3 regions of the Streptomyces sp. NPDC092045 genome follow, and region 3 is predicted to be linked to each of the others. Evidence: riboswitches for the same ligand, from Rfam matches in the RefSeq annotation. Region 3 holds a riboswitch; each other region holds the start of a gene.
What was found. A riboswitch is a leader RNA that binds a small molecule or an ion and turns the genes downstream of it on or off. The one in region 3 is predicted to bind thiamine pyrophosphate.
Positions count from the first base shown of each region.

Region 1: another riboswitch for thiamine pyrophosphate. It lies ahead of thiC (phosphomethylpyrimidine synthase ThiC); the one in region 3 lies ahead of thiO (glycine oxidase ThiO).
Region 2: another riboswitch for thiamine pyrophosphate. It lies ahead of ACIQKA_RS15345 (thiamine ABC transporter substrate binding subunit); the one in region 3 lies ahead of thiO (glycine oxidase ThiO).

Region 1 is NZ_JBIVSC010000005.1:295,519-297,779, reverse strand. Features, by position in the region: gene thiC (phosphomethylpyrimidine synthase ThiC) at 1-1,147, opposite strand, end outside; TPP riboswitch at 1,141-1,287, opposite strand; gene ACIQKA_RS17160 (YibE/F family protein) at 1,359-2,261, shown strand, end outside.
Region 2 is NZ_JBIVSC010000004.1:415,773-418,033, forward strand. Features, by position in the region: gene ACIQKA_RS15335 (phosphatidate cytidylyltransferase) at 1-3, shown strand, start outside; gene rlmN (23S rRNA (adenine(2503)-C(2))-methyltransferase RlmN) at 84-1,190, shown strand; TPP riboswitch at 1,220-1,330, shown strand; gene ACIQKA_RS15345 (thiamine ABC transporter substrate binding subunit) at 1,412-2,261, shown strand, end outside.
Region 3 is NZ_JBIVSC010000002.1:146,827-149,087, reverse strand. Features, by position in the region: gene thiO (glycine oxidase ThiO) at 1-1,015, opposite strand, end outside; TPP riboswitch at 1,196-1,308, opposite strand; gene ACIQKA_RS07425 (NAD(P)/FAD-dependent oxidoreductase) at 1,453-2,261, shown strand, end outside.

The DNA of each region.
Region 1 (2,261 bases), on a different contig from region 3:
TCGTGTTCAGCTCGCCGAGCGTCCTCAACTCCGCGAACTGGGCCGCGTCGTTGGCGTCGGCGATCGAGCCGGGGCGCAGGCCGTCGCCGAGCGAGTACGTGACGTCGTACGCCGCGAGGATCTCGCAGAGCTCCTCGAAGTGCGTGTAGAGGAAGTTCTCCTTGTGGTGCGCGAGGCACCAGGCGGCCATGATCGAGCCACCGCGCGAGACGATGCCGGTCTTGCGGCGCGCGGTGAGCGGCACGTACGGCAGGAGCACGCCGGCGTGCACGGTCATGTAGTCCACGCCCTGCTCGGCCTGCTCGATCACCGTGTCCTTGTAGATCTCCCAGCTCAGCTCCTCGGCCCTGCCGTCGACCTTCTCCAGGGCCTGGTAGAGCGGCACGGTGCCGATGGGCACGGGGGAGTTGCGCAGCACCCACTCGCGGGTGGTGTGGATGTTGCGGCCGGTGGACAGGTCCATGACCGTGTCGGCGCCCCACTTGGTCGCCCAGGTCATCTTCTCCACCTCCTCCTCGATGGAGGAGGTGACGGCGGAGTTGCCGATGTTGGCGTTGACCTTCACCAGGAACCGCTTGCCGATGATCATCGGCTCGATCTCCGGGTGGTTGACGTTCGCCGGGAGCACGGCCCGGCCCGCCGCGATCTCCTCCCGCACGACCTCGGGGGAGATGTTCTCGCGGATCGCGACGTACTCCATCTCCGGCGTGATCTCGCCACGACGGGCGTACGCGAGCTGCGTCACCGCCTGGCCGGAGCGGCCCCGGCGCGGCAGACGGGGGCGGCCGGGAAAGACGGCGTCGAGGTTCTTGAGGCCGCCGCCGCGCGGCGAGGTGTGCTTGATGCCGTCGTCCTCGGGGCGGACCGGGCGGCCCGCGTACTCCTCGGTGTCGCCGCGCGCGATGATCCAGTTCTCGCGCAGCGGCGGCAGGCCCCGCCGCACGTCGGTGTCGACGGTGGGATCGGTGTACGGGCCGGACGTGTCGTACAGCGTGACGTCCCTGCCGTTGGTGAGGTGCACCTGACGGACCGGAACCCGCAGGTCGGGGCGCGAGCCCTGGACGTATCCCTTGTGCCAGCCCGGCGTGCGCCCGGCGGACTGGTCGTTCTGCTCGGAGGCAGGCGTGCGTGCGTCCTGAATGGTCATGAGACCGATCTCCCTACGCCGGCATTACCCGGTAACAGGTTCGGCGGTCGGCGCAGCCTCCTCCCGTACGTACATCGGTACGCGCGTACGGTGATCAGCGCCCTCTCAGCCCGGTGCTCCGAGCTCCCGCGTGTGCAAAGGTGTCACCACGCTAGCGCCATCCCGGGCGTGCTGAACAGTGGGCCCCCGCCGTTCTTGCGATGATCGGTCGGTGACTTCCCCCCAGCAGACTCCCGAGCCGCACGACCACTCCCACGGCCCGGGCCCGTCCGACGGCCATGGATCCGGCCACGGAGCAGGGCACGGCCCCGGTCATGGAGCCGGACACGGGCACAGCCACAGCCACGGGCCCGCCGCCCCCGTCTCCCGGCACCTGCGCAAGGTCATCGCCGCCGTCCTGGTCCCCTTCGCCACCGCCGTCATGATCGGGCTCGTGGTCCTGTGGCCCGGCGGCGCCCCGGCGCACGAACGCACCGGCGTCGGTTTCGACCGCCAGACCGAGCAGGGCAGGGTCGTCTCCGTCGAGCAGGTCGACTGCAAGGTCGTGAACGCCGGTCAGGTCCCACCGACCGGAGACACCTCCACCCCGGAGGGGCGCGAGGCGGTCGAGGCCCAGCAGGGGGACTGCAAGAGGGCGAAGATCGAGGTCACGACCGGGCCGAACAAGGGGCGCGAGTTCACCGAGATCGTGCAGCCGGGCGCACCGCGCCAGTTGGAGGAGGGACAGGGCGTGGTGGTGGCGTACGCCCCCGACGCCCCGTACGACCTCCAGTACTCGGTGACGGACGTGAACCGGAAGGTGCCGCTGGCGGTGCTCGCAGGCATCTTCGCCCTCGCGGTCGTGGCGGTCGGACGGATGCGGGGGCTCATGGCCCTGGTCGCGCTCGCCGTGAGTTTCCTGGTGCTGATGTTCTTCATCCTGCCCGCGATCCTGCAGGGGTCGAACCCGCTGGTGGTGGCGGTGGTCGGGTCGAGCGCGATCATGCTGATCGCGCTCTACATGTGCCACGGCCTCTCGGCCCGCACCTCGGTCGCGGTGCTCGGCACACTGATCTCGCTGCTGCTCATCGGGCTGCTCGGCTCGCTCTTCATCGGCTGGGCGTCGCTCAGCGGC
Region 2 (2,261 bases), on a different contig from region 3:
TGACCTGCGCTTCTTCGTACGAGGGGCCCGTTGTCCACAGGACGGCGGGCCCCTCTTCGTATCTCTGCGACACTGGTAGCACCATGCCCAAGCCCGGAGAACTCACTTTCGTCGCCCCCCGCGGAGCCAAGAAGCCGCCGCGGCACCTGGCCGACCTCACGCCCGCCGAGCGGAAGGAGGCCGTCGCCGCGATCGGCGAGAAGCCCTTCCGCGCCAAGCAGCTGTCCACGCACTACTTCGCGCGGTACGCGCACGACCCCGCCGAGTGGACCGACATCCCGGCCGCCTCGCGGGAGAAGCTGGCCGGGGAGCTGCTGCCCGACCTGATGTCCGTGGTGCGGCACATCTCGTGCGACGACGACACCACCCGCAAGACCCTGTGGCGGCTGCACGACGGCACGCTCGTGGAGTCGGTGCTCATGCGCTACCCGGACCGGGTGACCATGTGCATCTCCTCGCAGGCCGGCTGCGGGATGAACTGCCCGTTCTGCGCGACCGGGCAGGCCGGTCTCGACCGGAACCTGTCGACCGCCGAGATCGTGCACCAGATCGTGGACGGCATGCGCGCCCTGCGCGACGGCGAGGTCCCCGGCGGCCCGGCCCGCCTTTCGAACATCGTGTTCATGGGCATGGGCGAGCCGCTCGCCAACTACAAGCGGGTCGTCGGCGCCGTCCGCCGCCTCACCGATCCCGAGCCGGACGGCCTGGGCCTGTCCCAGCGCGGCATCACCGTCTCCACCGTCGGACTCGTGCCCGCGATGCTGCGCTTCGCCGACGAGGGCTTCAAGTGCCGCCTCGCGGTCTCCCTGCACGCCCCGGACGACGAGCTGCGCGACACCCTCGTGCCCGTCAACACCCGCTGGAAGGTCCGGGAGGTCCTCGACGCGGCCTGGGAGTACGCGGAGAAGTCCGGGCGCCGGATCTCCATCGAGTACGCCCTCATCCGGGACATCAACGACCAGGCCTGGCGCGGCGACCTGCTCGGCCGACTGCTCAAGGGCCGGCGGGTCCACGTCAACCTGATCCCGCTGAACCCGACGCCCGGTTCGAAGTGGACCGCGTCGCGTCCGGAGGACGAGAAGGCGTTCGTGGAGGCCATCGCCCGCCACGGCGTGCCGGTGACCGTGCGGGACACCCGGGGCCAGGAGATCGACGGTGCCTGTGGACAGCTGGCCGCCGCCGAGCGCTGAGCTTGTACCCTGAGCTCGAACACATCTCCATATTCCGACAGGGGAGCGCCACAGCGCTGAGAGTGCGGTGTCCGTCAGACCGCAGACCCTCTGAACCTCGCCCAGGTCATTCTGGGTAGGAAGTTCGGTCGTAACTCGAGCTGTTGCGCCCTGCCCGCGTCCGGTCCGCCGGTCGTGGGCAGGGCCGCGTCTCTTCCTGGTCACCCCCAGGAGGAATCTCAGTGAGCACCAAGAAGACGGCCGCCGTCGCGCTCGTCGCGGCGCTGGCCGTCACGGCCCTCGCCGCCTGCGGCACCGATGACGTCCGCGAGGGCGCCGGCAAGTCCGGCGCGCCCGCGCCGAAGACCGTGACCCTCGTGAGCCACGACTCGTTCAACGCCTCCAAGGAGGTGCTGGCGGAGTTCACGAAGCAGACCGGTTTCACCGTCAAGGTCCTCAAGGCCGGCGACGCCGGCGAGGCCGTCAACAAGGAGATCCTGACCAAGGGCTCCCCGCAGGGCGACGTCTTCTTCGGCGTCGACAACACCCTGCTCTCCCGCGCCCTCGACAACGGGATCTTCGTCGGGTACCGGGCGAAGGGGCTCGACCGGATTCCGGCGGAGTACCACCTGGACGAGGAGCACCGGGTGACGCCGATCGACTCCGGCGACATCTGCGTCAACTACGACAAGAAGTACTTCGCCGACAAGAAGCTGGCGCCGCCGGTGACCTTCGACGACCTGGCGAAGCCGGAGTACAAGGACCTGCTCGTGGTCGAGAACCCGGAGCGGTCCTCCCCGGGGCTCGGTTTCCTGCTCGGCACGGCGGCGAAGTACGGGGACGACGGCTGGCAGGCGTACTGGTCGAAGCTCAGGGCGAACGGCGTGAAGACCGTCGACAGCTGGGAGCTCGCCTACAACCAGGAGTTCTCCGGTTCGGCCGGCGGCAAGCAGGCCAAGGGCGACCGGCCGCTGGTCGTGTCGTACGCCTCCAGTCCGCCGGTCGAGGTGCTGTACGGCGAGCCGCAGCCGAAGGTCGCGCCCACCGGCGTCTCCACCGGCACCTGCTTCCGGCAGACGGAGTTCGCGGGCC
Region 3 (2,261 bases):
GCAGCACCCCGTTGCGGTAGTGGCCGGTGGCCAGGTGCAGGCCGGGCAGGGCGGTGGGGCCGAGCAGCGGCGCGTTGTCCGGCGAGGCGGGGCGCAGCCCGGCCAGGGTCTCGGTGAGCGGCAGCTCGGTGATCCCGGGCACCAGCTCGTGGGCGTCGCGCAGCAGCTCGTACACCCCGCCCGCCGTCACCGTGGTGTCCCAGCCCAGCTCCTCGCTGGTGGCGCCGACGACCAGCTCGCCGTTCTCGCGGGGCACCAGGTAGACGTGGCTGCCGCGGACGACGGCCCGGACGGTCCGGGAGAGGAAGGGGGCGTACGCGGGCGGCACCCGGAGCCGCAGGACCTGGCCCTTCACCGGGCGGACCGGCGGAAGCACCTCGTCCGGCACCCCCGCGAGCCGCCCGCTCAGGCTGCCCGCCGCGAGCACGGTCTGTCCGGCCGCCAGCTCCTCGCCCCCGGCCAGGACCGCGCCGCGCGCCCGGTCCCGCACCACGCTCAGGCGCTCCGCGGGGGTCCGGCGGAAGACCACCCCGGCCCGCTCGCAGGCGACGAGGAGCGCGGCGGCGAGCCGGCGCGGGTCCACCTGGTGGTCGCCGTCGACCCGCAGGCCGCCGCGCACCCCCGGTGCCAGCATCGGCTCCAGGCGGCGGCACTCGCGGCCGCTCAGCCACTCCGAGGCGAGCCCGCAGCGGGTCTGCAGGGCGTGCAGCTCGCGCAGGTGCGCCCGGTCGTCGGCGTCGAGGGCGACGGCGAGGGTGCCGCAGGCGCGGTACCCGACGTCGTGGCCAGTGGCCTCCTCCAGCTCGGCGACGAAGGCCGGATAGCGGGCGGCGGAGGCGAGGTTGAGCCCGAGCAGGGTCTCCTCGCCGTAGTGCAGCTCGGTGACGGCGGCGAGCATCCCGGCCGCGACCCGAGCGGCCCCGCCGCCCGGCTCCGGGTCGACGACGACGGTGCCCAGCCCGCGCCGCGCGGCCCGCCAGGCCGTGACCAGGCCGATGATCCCGCCCCCGACCACGAGGACGTCGAAGGCGCTTCGGCCGTCGGCGGATCCCCGGCCGTCGGCGGATCCCCGGCCGTCGGTGGGTCCCGGTGCGCCGGAAGGCCCTCGTGCGCCGGAAGAACTCTGCGCGCCGGAAGATCTCTGCGCGTCGGAAGAACTCTGCGCGCCGGAAGAACTCTGCGCGTCGGAAGAACGCATGGGCGTCCAGCCCCTCCCTTCGCCGGCATGACCCGGATCAGGTTCCTACGGTCGGAGGCCGGCCAGCCTCCCTCTCAGCCCGGTGCGTCCGGGCTCCCGCGAGTGCTTTACGCCCGCCAGACTAGCTTCCGCCCCGCGTCCGTCACGAGGGGGCCGTGCCCCCCACCCGACCTGACGGGCCGTCAGCTGCGTAAGGTGGCCGTGTGAGCGAGCAGAAGCAGACCCAGCGGCGCGTCGTGGTCGTCGGCGCCGGAATGGCCGGCGTCCAGACCGCCGTCGCCCTCCGCGAGCAGGGCTTCACCGGCCCCGTGACCCTCATCGGGGCCGAACCCCACCAGCCCTACGACCGGCCCCCGCTCTCCAAGGCGGTCCTCCTCGGGAAGGCCGAGGACTCCGCCTTCGAGGTCGACTTCGAGGAGCTCGGCGTCGAACTCCGGCTCGGCGTGGACGTCACCGGACTGCGCGCCGCCGACCACGAGGTCGACACCGGGGCCGGGCCCGTCCCGTACGACACCCTGGTGATCGCCACCGGCGCCCACCCGGTCGCCCTGCCCGGCTCCGAGGGCGTCCCCGGCGTCCACCTGCTCCGCACCCTCGACGACGCCGTGCGCCTCGGGCCCGTCCTGGAGCGCCGCCACACCGTCGTGGTCGTCGGCGCCGGCTGGATCGGCGCCGAGTTCGCCACCGCCGCGCTCGGGGCCGGCTGCGCCGTCACCGTCGTCGAGGCCGCGGACCTCCCGCTCGCCGGCACCCTGCCCGCCGAGGTCGCCGCCCCCATGGCCGGGTGGTACGCGGCGAACGGCGCCGAACTCCTCACCCACGCGCGCGTGGACACCGTCGAACCCGGCCGGGTCCTCCTCGCCGACGGCCGCGAACTGCCCGCCGAGGCCGTCGTCGTCGGCATCGGCGCCCGCCCCGCCACCGGCTGGCTCGCCGGCTCCGGCATCGCCCTCGACCCGAGCGGCGCCGTCACCGCCGACGACCGGCTGCGCACCTCCCTGCCCGACGTGTACGCGGTCGGGGACTGCGCCTCCTTCCCCTCCGCCCGCTACGGCGAGCGCCT